Linked DNA regions of Xanthocytophaga agilis. Each later gene encodes a partner of the first gene's protein in a complex. Links are inferred from orthologs where the notes say so. Each region holds a gene or a part of one and is shown on either strand. Other genes may lie near its edges.

The links.
Region 2: the proteins of tsaB (region 1) and tsaD are in contact, whole or in part, in a solved structure (PDB 4WQ4), measured with the Escherichia coli proteins. The link is inferred for Xanthocytophaga agilis from one-to-one orthologs.

Annotation. Positions count from the first base shown.
Region 1 is NZ_JASJOU010000006.1:53-10,198, reverse strand. Bases 7,073-10,051 are described here. They hold tsaB (tRNA (adenosine(37)-N6)-threonylcarbamoyltransferase complex dimerization subunit type 1 TsaB), read left to right. Parts: upstream 7,073-8,211; coding sequence 8,212-8,892; downstream 8,893-10,051. Other genes in these bases: QNI22_RS18110 (DUF2480 family protein), read left to right, coding at 8,909-9,430; QNI22_RS18125 (trypsin-like peptidase domain-containing protein), read right to left, coding at 7,073-7,561. In the rest of the region: QNI22_RS18145 (hypothetical protein), read left to right, coding at 410-1,852; QNI22_RS18140 (glycosyltransferase family 87 protein), read right to left, coding at 1,941-3,203; QNI22_RS18135 (response regulator), read right to left, coding at 3,325-3,744; amaB (L-piperidine-6-carboxylate dehydrogenase), read right to left, coding at 4,109-5,641; more of QNI22_RS18125, read right to left, coding at 6,128-7,072. UniProt on the Escherichia coli protein: Required for the formation of a threonylcarbamoyl group on adenosine at position 37 (t(6)A37) in tRNAs that read codons beginning with adenine.
Region 2 is NZ_JASJOU010000002.1:70,376-80,474, forward strand. What follows is about bases 4,170-7,101. They hold tsaD (tRNA (adenosine(37)-N6)-threonylcarbamoyltransferase complex transferase subunit TsaD), read right to left. Parts: upstream 6,169-7,101; coding sequence 5,170-6,168; downstream 4,170-5,169. Other genes in these bases: QNI22_RS06975 (hypothetical protein), read left to right, coding at 4,170-5,039; QNI22_RS06985 (translocation/assembly module TamB domain-containing protein), read left to right, coding at 6,482-7,101. Outside these bases: QNI22_RS06965 (hypothetical protein), read right to left, coding at 1-2,125; QNI22_RS06970 (DUF3667 domain-containing protein), read right to left, coding at 2,407-3,642; more of QNI22_RS06975, read left to right, coding at 3,957-4,169; more of QNI22_RS06985, read left to right, coding at 7,102-10,099.

The DNA.
Region 1 (10,146 bases):
GAAAAAAAATATTCTTACAAGTAACCTTAGAGGTGATAATTGCACAAACGCCTATGAACTTATTAACTTTCAGAAACAAAACAGAAAAAGTCAGGAAGATGTAGTAAATGTTAACAGATAGCAGGTATGACTAAGACAGATTTGATAAAAAACAGAGAGAGAATAAATAATAAAAAAAAATTAGTATACTTGGATCGCAAAATTATAACTTATTGTAAAACAAGATGTTTGTATATACTAATAGATAAGTCTTTCATTAAAATATAATGTTTTATCAATATATTGGCTGATTTAATGGTTTCTCAGGCCGGAAATACTTTTTTATTTACATACTTTTATTGAAGACGTTTACATCCGAACCTGATAAACAATACTCCTAATAACATACGTTTTTACTAATTTAATTACTATGGCAAAGCTCAAAAATATTATCAAGCAATTGTCTCCGGAAGATTACGATGCCATCTATAACCAGTTGATGACAAGTAATGCTGAAAAATCAGCTTACCTTCTAAAGTTCATGCGTGAGAAACAATTGTCTGATAGTAAGATTATGGAACAACTTGACGTAAATACCAATGCGTATTATACGTTGCGTTCACGCCTGAATCAAAAAATTGAAGAATATCTTCTTCAACAGATGGAGAGTCCGCGTACAGACTTGTTGAAGAAAGTTGCCAATATTACTGAAATCCTTTTTACAAAAAAGAGGGCTATTGCCGTAGCAACACTAAAGAAACTAGAGAAAGAATTGTTGGACTATGATCTTTCTAACGAATTAACGATTATTTATAAAAGTCTTAAAAAATTACACATCAATTCGCCTGACTTCTACAATTACTCTCAAAGTTATAACCGTCATGTGGCCTACATGTTGGCCATAGATAAAGCTGAAGATTTATTATCAGAGTATTTCAAAAAATACGGTAACTATACTCTTTCTGGTACAGAGACTGAGAAACTAGAGTTGACTTACCTCAACAAAGAGATGGAAAACGTGTGTAAGTTGTATCAATCACACCGTTTGTATGTGTATCAGAACTGTATGAGTATTTTCCATCGTTTGTTTGTGGAAAATACAGAAGATCTGGACGATGATCAGGAGCCAATTGAAGACGTATTGAATAATGTTGAAAAGATATTCCAGCAATATAATCTGGATACAGTATACTATCACTTGAAATTAGTATTCGAATTTTTAAAACTGGAATACTATACACACTATAAGGTATATAAGAAAGCTGAAAAATACTTTGACGAGGTAAACGATGCTGCTAGTACGTTATTAACCAACTACAGTTTATATACATATCCGGCACAATTCCTATTCACTAAGATACAGCGCCATATTCGCTTGGATACAGAGCAGACGATGTATGATGAAAACGAAGGTTTATTCCAGGATTATGAAGCCGATGCCTATGACTTACCAAAGTATACAGGATATGTAGTATATAGAGCTGTTTGCTGTTATTACTCTAAAAAATATGATGAGGCAGCGCGTTGGGTTAATAATCTGTTGAATGAAATGAGTTTGAAGAAGTACCCAATTGCCCATTTGGAAGTAAAGTTGCTGCTAGCATTGCAATATTGTTTGCTGAATGATTATGAATTATTTAGTCAGCTTCTTAATAGTATCCAGCGTCAGATTCGGATTATGGGTAAAGATGAGTGTGAGCATATGCTTGTTTTTACTAAGATTATGAAGACTTCCTTATATGATAGCAAAAACGGAAAAGCTGCTAAGATTCGTGGATTAATTGATAAATTACAAAAAATCAATGTAAAAGGTTTTACTGTGATTACATTGATTAAAATGGATGAAAGCTTTGTTGCAAGATTATCTTCATAAAAGACTATTGTTATTCCTATTAACATCAAAGCCTCTAACTGCTTTAAAGTTAGAGGCTTTGGTCTTTTATATAATCAAGTACAACTTATCAGTTTTTAACTAATGATTCTATTTTAGATGGAGGGCACATAAGCAAAGCTGGAACGAGAAGAATGGCAGCTATAGTAAGAATTTGAAAGTGCTGCAATACATCGTAAATGTATCTTCCAATGATATCGCTCCCAATTATTGGTGTAAAGAAAAAGGATGCTAAAATAAATATTCCCAAAGGGAAGTATATCTCTTTGCTTCTTTGAAATTGAAAATGTATTATAAAATAATAAAGGAGATAAATAATAGCGGGAAACAAATAAATGTATGCATATTTTTGCTGGTGAGGAAACAATAGTGGAGTGCAAATGAACAGATATGTATATTCCCAGTAATCTTTTAAGACAGCCACGTTTTTTTTAAATGGAAGTGTTCGGAGAAATACGAGTGTAAATACTACAAAAAGTAATCTTACACAATTTAATACTAACTGTGTGACCTCATAACTAAGATTAATAAAATTACGTTTAATAGGAAGTCCACCTACTGTATCAGTAATATATACAGGAACCAAACTGGATAAGCTATGGACACCAAGTCCGGCTTCAATAGTATGTTCACTATTTGAAGGATTTATAATTTTCCACCACTCAGTTAACAGAAATTGATTGTATTCAATACCTAAAAAGATTGCAGGCAGATAGAGCAAACACAGAAAAACAATAATTGCTACAGTAAAACCTTTAAATTCTCTACGAAATAAAAGATAGGGTAAAAATAGAATAGGAAGCAATTTTATATTTGTTGCAATACCCAATAATATACCTCCCTTTATATATTTATCTTCTTTGAATAAATGAAGGCTTTCAAGTGTTGCCCATAATAAGAATATTGTTACCTGAATCATTGAAAAGTTGTACATAATAAAACGTACAATTAAGAAGAATGCTAACAATACCCATCTCAATTTGTTTTTTTGAATAAGAATCTCTTTATCAAAATAAGTAGTGGATAATTGCCAAATACGATAAAGCCAAAATGCTGAGAGAAGAGACCATATAGTTTCGGAAATAATAAAAGGAAGAGAAGAAAAAGGACTTAATACTAAGGCAAAAAAAGGACTATAATAATATTGAAGGCCTTTGAAGAAAGGAGGCTGATAAATATTTTCAAAGTTTTTTAACCTCCGTGCTGAATCCAAATATACATCAAAGTCACCGCCATCTGTTGCTGTTATAATGCAACAAATAAGGACAAATAGTAAAAAAATGGTAGTGCCTATCGTCTTTTTAGTAAATGCTGTTTGAGAAAGTATTTGCATACGACTTGTCTTGTAAAGGAATTTGGATATATAGTATTTGTAGGTAAAAAATAGCTATCAATAAAAAAACCTGTACTCATATTGAATACAGGTGGGTTTTGTATCTGGCAGGATACTGTCTTTAGATTCCTAATTTTTTCAGACTATCCTGGGTGAGAGGTTTATTTACGTATTTTTTTACATAATCATATTTCTTGGATTTGCTCATATCCTGTGGATTTATTGAAGAAGTGAGCATCACGATTTTGCAATATTCTTTAGTCTCTTTTGATAATTTCTCAAATTCATCCAGAAACTGGAAGCCATCCATCAAGGGCATATCTATATCCAGAAAAATTAACTCAGGCAAGGTTACATTATTAGTTACGGCAGCAATTTTTTCCATATTCTTCAAAAACTCGATTGCACTTTTTCCACCAGTATGGGTAAAAATATGCTTGGCAATACCTGCCGATTCAATAATCTTCTGGTTTATGAGGTTATCAATCTCATTGTCGTCAATCAACATAATGGTGTTGAACCTCTGAGTATTTTCTGCCATAATAAAAACTATTTTAATGCGTCTTGGTTTAAAATCGGTTACAAGGTATAATATTCAGTAACAATTCCAAAGTTTAATTTTTGCCAAATCATTACAAGGTGAGAAAATTACCTAAAAATAAAGTTAATATTTATATTGTTGATAGTCAGATAATTAGTGGGTGCTTTTTTTTCAAAAATATGGTTTTTTAAACATTAATTGCAAGGAAATTACAAAAAAGAGGTAATATCTATACATTTATTCATCTGATTCACAAATACTTTATTGGAATATAGGTGAAATGATTAAAAGGGGAAGGAGAGAACTTTATTGAATAAAAGACAGCCTTCTCCCTCTAAATTTTGACCATATACTTAAAAAAGTATTATACTTCAAATGTAATGCCTTGAGCAAGAGGGAGTTCGTTGCTGTAATTAATAGTGTTTGTTTGACGACGCATATAGGCTTTCCATGCATCAGAGCCGGATTCTCTACCTCCACCAGTTTCTTTTTCTCCTCCGAAGGCTCCTCCTATTTCAGCACCAGAAGTGCCTATATTGACATTTGCGATACCACAATCCGAGCCCGCATATGACAGGAAAATCTCCACTTCGCGCAAATCAAGTGAAAAAATAGCAGAGGATAAGCCTTGCTGTACATTATTCTGAATTGCTATAGCATTTTCAAGGTTACCTTTGTATTGAATAAGGTATAAAATAGGCCCAAATGTTTCCTCCTGAACTATTGCATAATCATTTTGTGCTTCTACTAATGCTGGTGTTACATAAGTTCCTGTACTGTATTTCTCTCCTGATAAAATTTCTCCACCAGCCAGGATTTTACCACCTGCTTTCTTTACTTCATTAAGTGCTTGAGTGAAATTTTGAGCAGCCTGTTTATCAATAAGCGGTCCTACAAGGACTCCATCCTCCAATGGATTACCAATAGGTAATTTAACATAGATACTTACTAACCGCTCTACAACTGTTTGATAGATTGATTCATGTATAATTAATCTTCTTGTAGATGTACAACGCTGGCCACATGTTCCTACAGCACCAAAAGTTACGGCTCGTATTGCCATTTCCAGATCTGCATTGGGAGTAATGATGATCGCATTATTTCCTCCAAGTTCCAGTAATGATTTTCCTAAACGATTGGCAACAGTTTCACCAACTTTTCGTCCCATCCGAGTAGAACCTGTGGCTGAAATAAGAGGAACTCGTTTGTCTGATGCAAGACTATGTCCAATAGTTGCATCTCCCAATATCAGATTGAAAATCCCTTCTGGTAAGTTGTTTTCTGTAAGCACTTTGCTTATAATCCGCTGGCAGGCAATAGCACTCAAGGGAGTTTTTTCAGATGGTTTCCAGATACAAACATTTCCACAAACTGCAGCCAACATAGCATTCCATGACCAGACAGCAACAGGAAAATTGAATGCAGAAATAATTCCAACGATCCCTAATGGATGATATTGCTCATACATACGATGGAGAGGCCTTTCTGAATGCATTGTTAATCCATACAATTGTCTGGATAGACCAACAGCAAAATCGCACACATCTATCATTTCTTGAACTTCGCCCAATCCTTCCTGGTAAATTTTTCCCATTTCATAACTGACCAAACGACCAAGAGCCGTTTTATGTTTACGAAGCTCATCTCCAATCTGACGTACTATCTCTCCTCTTTTGGGGGCGGGTATCTGTCTCCAGTGTATAAATGCTGCTTCTGCTGTTTGAACCACATGATTATATTCATCTGGTGTAGCCCATTGTACTGAGGCAATGAGTTTGTTATCGACAGGAGATAATATTTCCTTTTGTTGATTAGATAAAGTGGGACCCCATTTTAAACCAGTACTATATGCTGGGTTATGAGAATCTATATTCAATTGTTTCAAAAAATCCTGCATAAGATAAATAAGCTTGATAGTAGAATAATAATAAAATAAATTTTAGGTTGTCAAAAATACATGATTCATCCCAAATTTTAACCAGAGAATCGCCTGCCTGAGCAATATGTACTGGATTCACATCAAAGAAAGATTTGCGTTTAATTCATGGCAAAAGTTTTGTTGCGCATAGTTTACTACAGCTATTTGCTTGCGGTGAATTCCGATCAGATATTTTTTTTGCCATGAGATATGCACAAGAGACAAAGTGAGCGGAGTTCCGGTCAAAATAAAATCTGTGATTAGTTATACACAGCAACAAAAATGATCGGAGTTGTGATTAAAGGCAAAACAGCTATCAATAAAACTCAATCTACTCATTGATGGAGGAGATTGCCTTGCCCTTGCTAAAAAATAGTTTGCACGAAATTCTGCGCAGATAAAAAATCAGCTTTACAGGAGTCTTGTCCTTACATTTTGGAATGACTCCTGTAACTTAAGACAGCTCTAGGGAGCTATTGCATGATAGCCTTTAGTACCATTTGGAAATACTCCTTCTACTACTATAGCACGCTGACTGTTGTTAATAATTTTAAAAACTTCTTCAGCAGAATTTACTGGCTGACTATCCATTTCAGTAATGATAAAACCTACCCGTATCCCTGCATCTTTTATACGACCATCTGCTATTCGGACAATTTTTACCCCATTGCCAATGCCCAAAGATTTTTTCTCCTGGGAACTAGCCGGCGCCATATCGGCTCCAAATATATTTATTGTTTTAGCAAATTTAGGTTTAGGCAATAAGGTATTTCCATTACTATTACGTAATGTAACCCATGTTTTTTGTTCTTGTCCTTCTCGTTCAACCCACACAGCTATCTTGTCACCAGGATGATAAGTACCTACAATACTTTGTAGTTCTGTCATAGAATTAATAGCATAATTATCTATTTTGAAGATGACATCTCCTGATCTGATACCTGCAGCCTGTGCGGCACTTTGTTCATTTATATCCTCAACTAAAACTCCCCTTACTTGTTTTAGGCCATTCTCTTTTGCTTCTTTTGCGTCAACGTCCCGAATATGTACACCCAATAGTGCTCTCTGTACAGAGCCATAATGAAGCAAATCATCCATTACTTTTTTGGTAAGTGAGACAGGAACAGCAAATGAATATCCTTGTGATATACCAGTGTTTGAAGCTATGGCTGTGTTAATCCCCATAAGCTCCCCACGCAGATTAACTAACGCTCCACCACTATTACCAGGATTTACAGCAGCATCTGTTTGAATAAAGGACTCAATTTGTAGATTGTCTTTGTCTTTTAATATATTGATGTTCCTTCCTTTTCCACTTATAATACCAGCTGTAACAGTAGAGGTTAAATCAAAAGGATTACCTATTGCAAGAACCCACTCACCTACATGTAATTGATCCGTATTTCCATATCTGACAAAAGGAAGATTCTCTTCTTCAATTTTTATCAATGCCAGATCAGTTGTAGGATCTGTTCCTATTACAGTACCACTATAACTACGTTTATCTTCCAGAATAACTTCTATCTCAGAGGCTTTTTCAATTACATGGTTATTAGTTGCAATGTAGCCATCTGGTGAGATAATTACTCCTGATCCTGCAGACTCTCTAGGAATAGATCCTTTGAATGGTCCATCAAAACCATGAAAGTCATGAAACCAATCATCAGAACCTTCCTCATTCTCGTCGCCAGTTTCAGGTGAAGAGATACTCAACTGCTCATATCTTGTTTTAATATGTACAACTGCGGGCTTTACTTTTTCTGCGGCATATACGAAATTAAGTCCATCAGGTACTTTCACAGAAAAAGAGGTATCAGTTTTGTGATTAGATACAGGGGATGCAAAAAAACGATTCTGCTTTTGTTCAATTGTCTCATTTTCGATTTCAGGAAATAGCATTTTATAACCAGTTAATGCCACAACGCCCCCTAATAGAGAGGACAAAAACAAACTAATAATATATAAACGCAGATTCATCAGGCAAAAAGAAAATAGGATGGATAATAAAACCAATTGCGGAGTTTAATCTACTAAAGCTCGCATTTCATTAAACGTGTATAGTTATCTTCTAATTATATACATAAGAATAAATGAATAGTTAAGTTTATAGCATTTATGAATAAAGTGATATAAAGTCTATACATGAAGTAGTAAGTAATCTACCGATAAGAAGAATGAAAAGCAAGAAAGAACTCCAATTTTCAGTAGAGGAAAGACTGGACTATAAAAAAATATGTAATTTTTTTTAACGCATAAGTATTTGTTTATTAGGCATTTGTCTGGTTTTCGTGGCTGTGGCAAGAAAAAATATTAAAAAAAACAGGGCTACCTCTTGACAAATATAGGTCCTCTTATTAGTTTTGCAGCCCTGTTAATCCCGAATAGCTCAGTCGGTTAGAGCATCTGACTGTTAATCAGAGGGTCGCTGGTTCGAGCCCAGCTTCGGGAGCCCTACAAACCACATCTTTAGAAGATGTGGTTTTTGTTTTTAGACCTAACAACTTCATAAACTCTTATGTTGTAGTTTCAAGTGTTTATCTTTTCTGGATATGGCCCTCATTTTAAGTATCGAAACTTCTGTCAAAGCATGTTCTGTGGCATTGCACCAATCTGGTAAATTACTTGCGATTTCTCAGTTTCTAGTAGAAAAGGCCACATCACAGATATTGACAGTTGCAATTGAACAGATAATAAAAGATTTGGGATATAGCTTGAATAATTTAGAGGCCATTGCTGTTGCGAAAGGACCTGGTTCATACACAGGGTTGCGTATAGGAATTGCTACTGCCAAAGGACTTTGTTATGCATTGCAGGTGCCTTTGTTAGCTGTTAATACACTTGAGGTAATGACAGAAGATGTAAAACGCTTTTTTTCTATGAGTGAATATCTGTTTTGTCCCATGATAGATGCCAGAAGAATGGAAGTGTTTTGTGCTATATATAATAGAATGGGAGAGGTTATTGCACCTGTTGAAGCAAAGATTATTGATGAGAACTCTTTTATTGATCTCTTAGTTAATAAGAAAATACTCTTTTTTGGTGATGGAGCTATAAAGTGTAAAGATAAGATAACCCATCCAAATGCCATATTTATAGATACTATTATCCCTTCAGCAGTATATGTAGGGGAGATTGCCTGGAAATTTTTTCAGACCAACCAAGTAGAGGATGTTGAAACATTTGAGCCTTTTTATTTAAAAGAATTTGTAAGTACTAAACCTTTATCATAAAATAAAGAAACTGGTTATGGATGCAGAAGCAGAGATTGTAAATCGAGTTGCTAATAGTGGATTACTTACATTAGATCTAGCAGATTATTATCATCCAGGGGAGAGGATAATATATGATTTAAAAGATAATTTGTTTCAGGGATTAATATTAAAAGAAAAAGATTTTCGCCAATTTCTTAAAGAACATGACTGGAGCATCTATAGTGGGAAGAATGTAGCCATTCTATGTTCTGAAGATGCTATCGTTCCAGTGTGGGCTTATATGCTTCTTACTAGTTATCTTGAGCCTTATGCTAATAAAGTTGTTTTTGGAGATCTTCAAAGTTTGGAGCAAGCTCTGTTTCAGGATGCACTTTCAAAAATCACACTTGAAAATTATATAAATGCTAAAGTTGTCGTAAAAGGGTGTGGTGATCTACCTATACCTTCATATGCTTATGTAGAAATTACCAGATTATTACGTCCAATTGTACAAAGTATTATGTATGGTGAGCCTTGTAGTACTGTTCCTATATATAAGAAGCCCAAAAACAGTTAGTTATTATTTTTCATTTAGTCTGTGCAGAAAAATATTTCACAATTATTTTGGAGAAAAGGATTGGGGTATATACTTTTGTAACCCTGCTCGCAAATAAAGAGTCAAAGACGAGCAGCGTAAGAAAAAAAAGAAGAAAATAAATTTTAGATTTTTCTTGCAGCAATCAAAAACAACTTCTACTTTTGCATCCCGATTCGCTGACAAGGCGAAGAAAGAAATAAAAACAGAAGAAGTAGGATAAAGTAAAGGATAGAGGCAGTAAGGAAGTCAAGTAGTGAAAAAATAAAAAAAATAAATTTTCACAAACGCTTGACAGAAAAGAAAAAGAAACGTACCTTTGCATCCCGATTCTGAAAGAAGAAAAGACAAGAGTGGTAAAGTAAAAGTAAGAGTCCAAAATAAGAAAACCAAATTTTATACAGGTTTTTTTGAGAGTGAACAAGAAGTAATACCTGGTTAACTAGGTCTATCTTCCAAAAGTGGAAGAGAAGTTCTTTGAGTGATTGAAGCAAAAGATAGCAAGCAAATAAAGCAAGGTAAGGTTTGCAGAAAGGTTACTTTGAGAAAAGTAGCTAATCGAGCAAATCATCAACTTGATTCCTTTAATAAGAGAGTTATCGGGACAGACACTGTCCTTTAGCAATAAAGGACAAAACTTCATATACTATGGAGAGTTTGATCCTGGCTCAGGATGAACGCTAGCGGCAGGCCTAATA
Region 2 (10,099 bases), on another replicon or contig:
TCTGCTTAGAAATATCTAACCGATGCTGATGTCCATTTAAAATGCCTGATCGGTCTCTATGATTAAAGCGATATACCAATTGATCACTGGAAGCTGACGGAGTAAAAGATGAAGAAGGAACAGGATTAATAGCAGGTATAGCAGCAGGTGTTGTTAATAGATCTTTCGTCAGTTCATCATTGACCGGATTTCCGTTCAGTTTAACAGGTTGATTAAAGTTAATATTTTTACGTATACCTACTAATACACTGGTAATATGATCTTTGGTGGCTGTAGTATCTGTGAGAGTCCAATCATTATCAAAATTCACATCTCTGAACCGATCTATTGCATAAAATGTACGACTATCTTGCTCATAGGACACATTACCCCACCATTCCAACTTCGGCATAAATGGAATAGCCTTTCCATGATTGGTATATCCTATTTTAAACGCATTTCCAGTATTGCTTTGCTGGTTTATCTGTGAAAAAAGGTTTAGATTCCTTTCTGAAAAAGCCACTTCGCCATATAATGTTTCATTTTTACCTAGCTGATATTCCAATCCACTTGTCAACATTCGTCTTTGAGAAGGTAACGGAACCGACTGTAAGGTATCATACCTTCCCTGCGGAACTCCATTTAGTGGAGGCACCCATTTATACACCTGTCCATTAAGTGTAGTACTGGACTTTATATAATTACCTTTCCCTTCTCCTACTTCACCAAACTGAATCTTATAAAGTTTATCTGAAGCAACAGTTGTATTTATATATACCGGATATGATTCTCCATTATATACTGTGTCAACTTTTTTATACAAGATCAATGAAGCAGAATATTCACTTACTACTGATACACCAGATACCCATCCCGCAGTTTCTTTACTATCTACTTGACCCAATAAAATCTTATCAGCTTCAGTCAAGTCTAGTGTAAACGACTTATTGGGATTGTCTTTCTCATTGTAATAATTTGTAAACCATGTAAACTTACCCAACTCCTGTTTATGTGTAAGTGTTAAAATAGATCGACTGTAATTCTGGTCAGAATACTCAAAATCGACACGAACCTTTGAGTAAGCTGTAATGACAAGTGTTGTGGAGAAAGTAATTTCGGCGGTGTTATAATCAATGATATAATCATTATTAAAACCTCTTGTGAGCAGTCGTCCGTCCAGATAGACACGTTCTGAGTTTGCCAGGACAATAATATTCTTCTCGTTATTGGCTCCTCTTAAACGATATGGGCCCTGTACACCTTCTGTAACTGTAACCTCTGTAGATAAAAATTTACCTTTGGAAACAGCAAGTCCCATTGAGGTATAAGCTCTTCCTCCTAATGCTTCATAGTTCGTTTCAGCAGCAACACCTTGCACATTTTTGTAATAACGCAGAAAACTAGAAGGTTCCGAAATCCGATTCTTCCAAAGAGGATTTCGGAAAACAATATCTCCAGCCGCCAATTGCCAGCTTTTTGATCTTAACTGAACAAACACTTTATCAAATTCCTGTAATGTTTGTGTATTACCTTCTGGTTGAAAAGGAACACTTTGATCTGAAATAATAGCTTTCAAAGCAATATCATCAGTTAATTGCCCCTCTAACTGAAGATTTAAGGCAGAGTTTACAAATACACTTTGGGAATTCCCAAATGAGATTCCTCTGGTAATACTCCCTGTTTTTTGGACACCTTTTGTAGCAAAAAATTCTTCTCTCTTTTCTCTCTGGTTATTTGCATTCCTTCTATTAGGATCAATTCCTCCAAAATACACAACCTTATCATATGTATCAGGATCTCTATGATACACAGGCTTTGCCAGAAATAAAGGCAGTACACGATAGGAAATTAATATAGAATCTGGTAACTGAATTCCGGTAAATTGTAATGTATTTTTTGTGGCAGAATAGGTAGTGTGTATTGTAGCATCTTGTGGATATAGAACCTTTATAGAAGCAGGGTCGATATTTAATGTATCAATAGGCAGAAATAAGCCATGTGGGTATACCCATTTGGAACGGATAGTAGACATCTGCCCATAGGATTGAGAAGATAGTAATAGGAAAAATACAAATCCACCAATAGCATGCACCCAACATAGCTTCAAATTTGAAACCTGTATTTCTGTTTTAAGTAGCTGGTGCATTGGATTTTGAACTTCAATTTATTATGCAGGATCTTTCAAAGATGCAGATTCATACTGTAGCATTGCGAAGATAACGTATTTCTGTTCGACACAAGCATAATAGAACTCACTAATGATCAAGCAAATAGGTAAGTTTTCCCTCAAAAAGGAAAGAAAGAAGAAGATCCTTTCTTTCCTTTTCTAAGTAATATATTCTTTTGTTTAATCTGGACGCGATAAAAAATGGAATAATACAAAGATTTCTCTATAATGATATTTTTATAACAACAAGACCATAAATCCTAATAAATAGCAGCAGCTACTACCAGACCAATTATTGCAAGAGTAGAGAATACAATAGAATATAGAAACAAAAAGGTAAATATTTTAAAAGAAGTACGAAACCATCCCTGCTTGTACACTTTATAGAAAGCCACCCAAATATGAAGTAAGATCAAAGGAACAATTATACCGCTCGGATTAAGGTTTTCAAATTCATTACTCAACACAATATCTATAGCAATCAGAAAAAACATAAAGGCATGTAAATGCAACATAAATATCAGATGTTCAATATATAACCGTTTCCTTCTGATATAGAGAAATTTCATTACCATAGCCATAAATGGAAGCATCACAAACATAAAAATGGGAGCCTTATCCCACATCTCAGCGATAAACTCCTCCTTACTTCCATCAGTCCAGCGAGACAATCTGTTTATTTTCATCCGATTCCAGTAATTGTCCTCCCAACGCAACGAGTCCAATATATCTTTTTCAGATAGTGCAGGATTCTTTACCAGCTTTGTTAACAGGCCTAACTCGCCAAATTTACCACTAGAGTCATCTTCGTCATCATCAATTTTATCTTCATCATTCTGATTGCTATCATCATTACTTTTTTTGGCAGCAGGTTTCCATTTAAAATTTGTCTTCGCCTTTTTCTTTCCTTCTTTAGCAGGTATAAAATCTTCTCCAAGATCCAGATTTAGTGAATCCTCGTTAGTATTACTACTGTCTTTCTTTCCTTTTTTAATAGCTTCATCAATAAATCCTCCCAGTTTTTCATTTAATGTCAGATTCTGCAATGCATTTTTAATCTGTTCTCTTTGAGAGGCAGGAATATCTGTTGGCAACTCCCGTATTACTGCATTTCGGATCGAATCTGCCTGCTCCTGTTTCAAAGCTTGTTCTTTACGTTCATCATGTTTATTCTCCTTGGCAGTATAATAAGCTATAATAGAAAAGCAAATCACACTGATAAAGAAATACAAGCGTAGAGGAGGCATATATCGCATACGCTTTCCACTAATAAATTCATTGGTCAGATACCCTGGTTTGAATAGAAAAGGAACTACAGTCTGAAACCATCGGGAATCCCAGGAAACAAAGTCACTGACAACTTCATATACCAAAGTACCAAAAGAAATAACCTTTGTTGTGTTTTCCTGCCCACATCGTGCACAGAAGTTATCTGCTTCACTTAAAATATGCTGGCAATTGGGACAAATAAATTGTTTGCGATGTGTTTCGTGCATATAGACTAGTAAGTATCTTCCATAGTACCCCCATACAGAAAATTATACTCAATTATCTGTAATAGCCCATGTTTTACATAGCTATTTTTCTTTCTATATAAGTGGGAACTCAAATCTACATTAAAAAAATCAATATCTGATAGCCTCTTATCTACATCAGCCATCAGGTAACCACTTCTTTCCCCTGAAATGTTGGTCAAATCTGTATCTGCGTAACTTTTCGACTGATTTTAAAGAAAACTGCTGCCTGATAGGAGTTAATTTTAGACCGTTGATTAACCCCCAACAGCTTACTAATTATATCAGCTATAGATATGAAAAAAAATATACTTTATCTTATTGTCTGTGCTTTCTTATCTGGTGGAATTCAAACATTGCAAGCACAAAGTAAAACAGCAGCAGATAAAACAGATATCGAGTACGAATTGCAGTTTGATGATCCGTATGATATCAATAAGATGTGGTTAAACTTTTATCCATTTTATGTAGATGCCTTTACCACAGACTTTAATGTAGGATTTGGTGCTCAAGTTAATTATTTCTGGAAAAACAAATTTGATTTTCACGCACATGCCCGAACAACTTACGCCCGATTCTCAGATTTTTCAAAACTTAGTGGCACAAAAAACGCCTCAATGAAAATCGATGATGACACTACGCGCATCACACTCAATAAATTGAATGGATACTATTATCTGGAATTAGGAGCTACCTATCACTTTAAAGACGAAGAAGCCTCAGGAGAATCGAAGATTGTAGTATATACAAATCGATATAGTGATAGAAAGTGGGCATCATCAGTACCTGAATATATTAAGGTAGCATCCAAAGTACGAAAAATAATGGGTATTAGAGCAGGTGGATATTACTGGAGTTCTTCAACCAATTTAGGCTATGCGTTAGACAAGCAAAACGTTAACTTAGTTAGTTCAACTGGTAATATGTTACAAACCAATGCGCAGTTATATACTAATGTTCAATCCGGGGGCCTATTTACAGGCTTTCAGCTTACTCGTATCCGCAATCTAGTAGTTAAGCCTAAAAAATATGATGTAGCGACCAATGACCTTATCTTCTCAGCTTATGCTGATATTATTTATGCACCATTTGTACAGGTAGAAGATGTAACCTTTCAATATAAAAAGGTAGAAACCAGCCAGATTCTCTTCAATGAGATATATCCGGTATCAAATGTAAAGCTAAAACATCTGGGATTTCGTTTAGGTATGGAAGGACTGTTTAATCGTGAGCTTGCTTGGACATACGGAGCAGAACTAGGCTTTCGTCCATCTTTACAAACCAGAGGATTTTATGCAAATATACATGTAGGCTTCTCTTTTGGTTCTAAAATGCAACAGAAACGTCAGGCATATCAGGTTGATCCCAAAGGAAAATAAGTGATAAGCTTTCTTGAAAGCTGTATATACATCAGCATATGTAAACTCTTCCAAGCCATCAGCATAGATAATAAGACTACTTCTGCTGATGGCTTCTTTATACATATCACAAAGTCTGCTGAAGTTACTTTTACCAGGTCATACGAGGCAAAGCACTAACCGCCTGCCCACAGAAATCTCCTTTTAGAGCTTTATAGTAAGCAGCTATAGCGATCATCGCTGCATTATCTGTACAATATTCAAATCTGGGAATATATACATTCCAGCCATATTTTTGGCCTTCTTCCTGAAGTGTTTTACGAAGACCACTATTTGCGGATACACCTCCCGCAATTGCAATTTCACGTATACCTGTTTCCTTAGACGCTTTTTTTAGTTTTCTTAGTAAAATCTGGACTAGTGTATGCTGAATACTTGCACAGATATCAGCCAGATTTTCATTGATAAAGGCTTCATCTCTGGTAGTTTCTTTTTTCAGAAAATACATAAAGGCAGTTTTTATTCCACTAAATGAATAATCATATCCAGGCATTTCTACCTGAGGAAAAGAAAATCGAAGTGGGTCTCCTACCTGAGCATATTTATCAATCAGAGGACCTCCTGGATAAGGTAAGTTCAATAGTTTGGCAGTTTTATCAAATGCCTCACCCACCGCATCATCCTGAGTCTGGCCAATAATCTCCATACTCAGATAATCTGTCACTTTCACAATTTGTGTATGCCCTCCACTAACTGTCAGACACAAAAATGGAAACTTGGGTTGAGGATCATCAATAAAATGAGCCAGAATATGCGCCTGCATATGATGGACATCAATTAAGGGTATACCTAACCCTAAAGCCATAGCTTTTGCAAAAGAAGTCCCTACCAATAATGCACCTAATAATCCAGGTCCTCTGGTAAATGCAATAGCACTCAATTCACTTTTTGTTACTTGTGCATCTGTTAAGCTTTTTTCAACAACAGGAATAATTTGTTGCTGATGAGCCCGAGAGGCTAATTCAGGAACAACACCACCATACTTTTGATGAATTGCCTGAGTAGCAATCACATTGGAAAGAATTTTTCCATCCTTCAATACCGCAGCAGAAGTTTCATCACAAGAGGATTCAATAGCAAGAATAATCATATAATTTTACAGTCAGTATGTCCGTTCGGAAATAAAATAGAAATATAGTCCAAATGGTACATCTGTGATTCAGCTTAATGAATAAGTATCTTACTAAAAAAGATACTATTTTCTTTCATTATTTGTTATCTTGGAACGAGATTTGAAAGTAAAAAATTCAATATATACGAGATATCCTACGTTTATAGATTTAGCTGAGAAAATTTGAACCAGGCACTATAGAAACACAAAAGTATTCCATTTTATAACCCTGTGTACAAACCATCAAAAATAAAATACTGACTTAAGTTCAGATAGAAAGTACATACCTAGAATGTGGCAGTTTGTTAAGAAATTTATTGCACGAATTGTTTACTCAATACCAATATGGTTATTAGTGGTATTGGGGATTCTTGCTGCCTTACAAACAACTACAGTACAAACATATCTGGCTGGTCACGCGACAAAATATTTATCAGATAAGGTAGGCTTCCCCATTTATGTCGATTATCTCAATATTCGCTGGCCAGACTATGTAGTTTTGCGCAATGTTAACATTTTGGATCGCGAAAATCAACGAATGATTGAGGCAGGAGAAGTACAGGTTGATTTTAAATGGTCAACTTTGATCGATGGCAAAAATATTTACATTGATAAAGTAATCCTGAAAAATGCACACGTTCGATTAATAAAGAGTAAAAAAACAAACGAATTAAATATAGACGAATTTGTTGCTACTGTTGATAGCATTTTAAATCCTCCACGAAAAACCAAACGGGTAGGTCCCGCACCGATTTTTCAGATTGATCAAGCCTGGCTTAATAATGTACAGTTCTCCTATAATGATCAACGCGAAGACACTATCCGGGAAGGATTTGATTATTATCACTTTACCATTGATAGCATACAGGCCGTAGCACATCAATTACGTTTTGTAGCAGATACTGTCCAAACCACTGTCGAGAACCTTCAGGGACAGGATAATCATACCAACCTTGATATTCATAGACTCTCTACAAACTTTCTGTATACTAAACATATAATAGAACTTGCCCAGTTAAGACTTGACATTGGCAATAGTACTATCAGGGAACGTATTGCATTCAAATATGACAGACCAGCTGATCTGAGTGACTTTGTAGAGAAAACATTTATGAATGCAGATCTTAACGAGACTCGTATCTATTCAAAAGATCTGGCTTTGTTTGCACCATACCTAAACCGGTATGAAGAATATTGGTCTGTATCGGGTCACTTTAATGGCCTGGTAGGAAGATTTCGTCTCCGGAATGCCAATCTGCAATTTGGAGAAAAAAGCAGAATCAATGGAAATATTAGTTTTGAAGGACTTCCTAATTTCAAAGAGACGTTAATAGATTTTGACCTCAAACCATCTGTAATAGTTATCACTGATCTGCAACAGTATCTTGATAGTTCGTCGTTTCGGACATCTCGAAAATTTGGTACAATTCGCTTATCAGGTAAATTCTTAGGTTTCCCAGAAGACTTTGTTGCCAATGGCACCTTTGATACAGACTTGGGAACAATTATTTCAGATATTAACCTGAAAAATAAAACCAATACAGCTTACAAAGGACATCTAACCACACGAAACTTTGACTTAGGAGCATTTTTAGGAGAGCCTAAAGTAGTTCAACATCTCGATATGGATGGAGAAATTGAAGGTGAGGGTCTTAAAATGAAAGATGCCAATCTGCAACTAAAAGCTAATATTAGTCGGCTGGGTTATAAATCATATGACTACAATGCTATTACAGTAGATGGTAAATTAAGCAAACAACAATTTAATGGTAGTCTATCTATAAAAGATACCAATCTTATATTTGATGCCAAAGGAGAAATAGATCTGAGAAATAACCACAATTTAGTCAATATTGAGGCAGATCTTCAGAAAGCTGACCTGAAAGCATTGAATCTTACCTCTAAAGATGCTACCATCCGTACTCAACTTCACATCAACAGTCGGGGGCTGAAACTTGATGATATTGTAGGTGATGCCATTTTTACAAACGGCTATGTACTCTATAATAATAAAGATCTTGTTATTGATTCGTTACAAATACATTCAGTTAAAGATTCAGGACAGCGAATTTTCAATATTCGTTCCAGCTTCGCCAATATAGATGCTGAAGGTAATTTTGACTTTACACGTCTAAGTACAGACTTTCAGAACTTGATAAAAGAATACCAACTCAATTTTAGTAATAACGCAAAAGAGATTAAGAGATATTATAGCAGTAAGGAGAAAAACAAAGGACCACGTTATAGTCTGGATTACAATGTGTTTCTCAGGGATATTAATCCAGTATTACTTATGTTTTACCCAGACTGGTCTATATCACGAAATACAACGATAGAAGGTTCATTTTCACAGGGCCGTTCTGCTCGTGTATCTCTGCATTCTACCATTGATACTCTCTCCTATAAAAATAATATTTTCTATACTAATGAAGTAGATGTCAACAGCTCAAAACTATCAGATTCAACAACAGTTCTAGCTGTAACCTATCTGCAATCTAAAAAGCAGAAAATTGGTGCTACACAAACTGAGAATATGGCGTTAGAAGCTGTATGGAATGGAAAACATATTGAATTTTCGAGTAAGATACAGCAGTCCAGCAATTCTAATTATGCAGATCTGCGTGGTGATGTCGAATTCCAGTCTGATCAGATTAGCTTAAAGTTTAAGCCTTCGCATTTTCAGATTTTTAAAAATGTATGGCATATAGATACTACTAACCTGATTACTATCCAAAATCGTAATATCAATTTTAATGATCTCCAATTTACAAACCAGTATCAATTTATTAGTTTAGACGGAACGCTTTCTGAAGATTCAACAAAAGCATTACGTCTTTCCTTGAAAGAATTTGGACTTCAGGCTCTCAATCCGCTTGTTGACCATGAACTGGGAGGAGCCGTTAATGGATTTATTGAAATCAAAGATTTTTATAAAAACAGAAGTATTGAAAGTGAGCTTACCATTGAGGAACTGGTTGTCGACAAATTTCTGGTAGGTGATATTATCGGAGAATCACACTGGAATGAGGAAACACAGAATATTAATGCAAATTATCAGGTCTATCGCATGGATCAACGAATTGTACGCTTGTATGGAATATATAATCCACAAGCTGCAGAAAATGCAATGGATATGCAGATTATTCTGGATAGAGCTAACCTGGAAATATTAGAACCTTTTTTTAAGGAACAGGTATCCCGTTTGGGTGGTACAGCTAGTGGAACATTAAGCTTAACAGGAACTATTACTACACCTATACTCAGTGGCGAGGTCAATGTTTATAATGGAAGGTTCCGTTATAACTATTTGAACACATTCTATTACTTTGATGATAAAGTTCATTTTAGCCGCAATGAAATCGGAGTTAAGAATCTGCAACTCCGGGATGAAGATGAAAATATTGCATTAATCAATGGTGGTGTGTTTCATGATGGTTTCAAAAATTTCGTATTAAGCCTCACAGGTCGTATGCGGAACTTTAAGGTTTTGAACACGACATTAAAAGATAATGATCTATTCTATGGAACAGCCTATGTAACTGGAGATTTGTCTTTGCTGGGTGCTATTGAAAATTTAACCATACGAGCCAATGCACGAAGTAATAAGGGAACAAAAATAGCAATTCCAATCTCCGACACGCGTACTATCTCCCAACAGGATTTTATCAGTTTTGCGACCAAGACAAAACCATCTGCAACCCTAACCGAAAAAGACAAAAGAGAACAGGTCGATCTTACAGGTGTGTTAATGGATTTTAATTTTGATATTACCCCAGATGCATGGTGCGAAATCATTTTTGATGAAAAAGCCGGTGACATCATACGTGGAAATGGGAGTGGACGTATCAGAATGGAAATTGATACGAAAGGAGATTTCCGCATGTTTGGTAACTATACAATCAATAAAGGG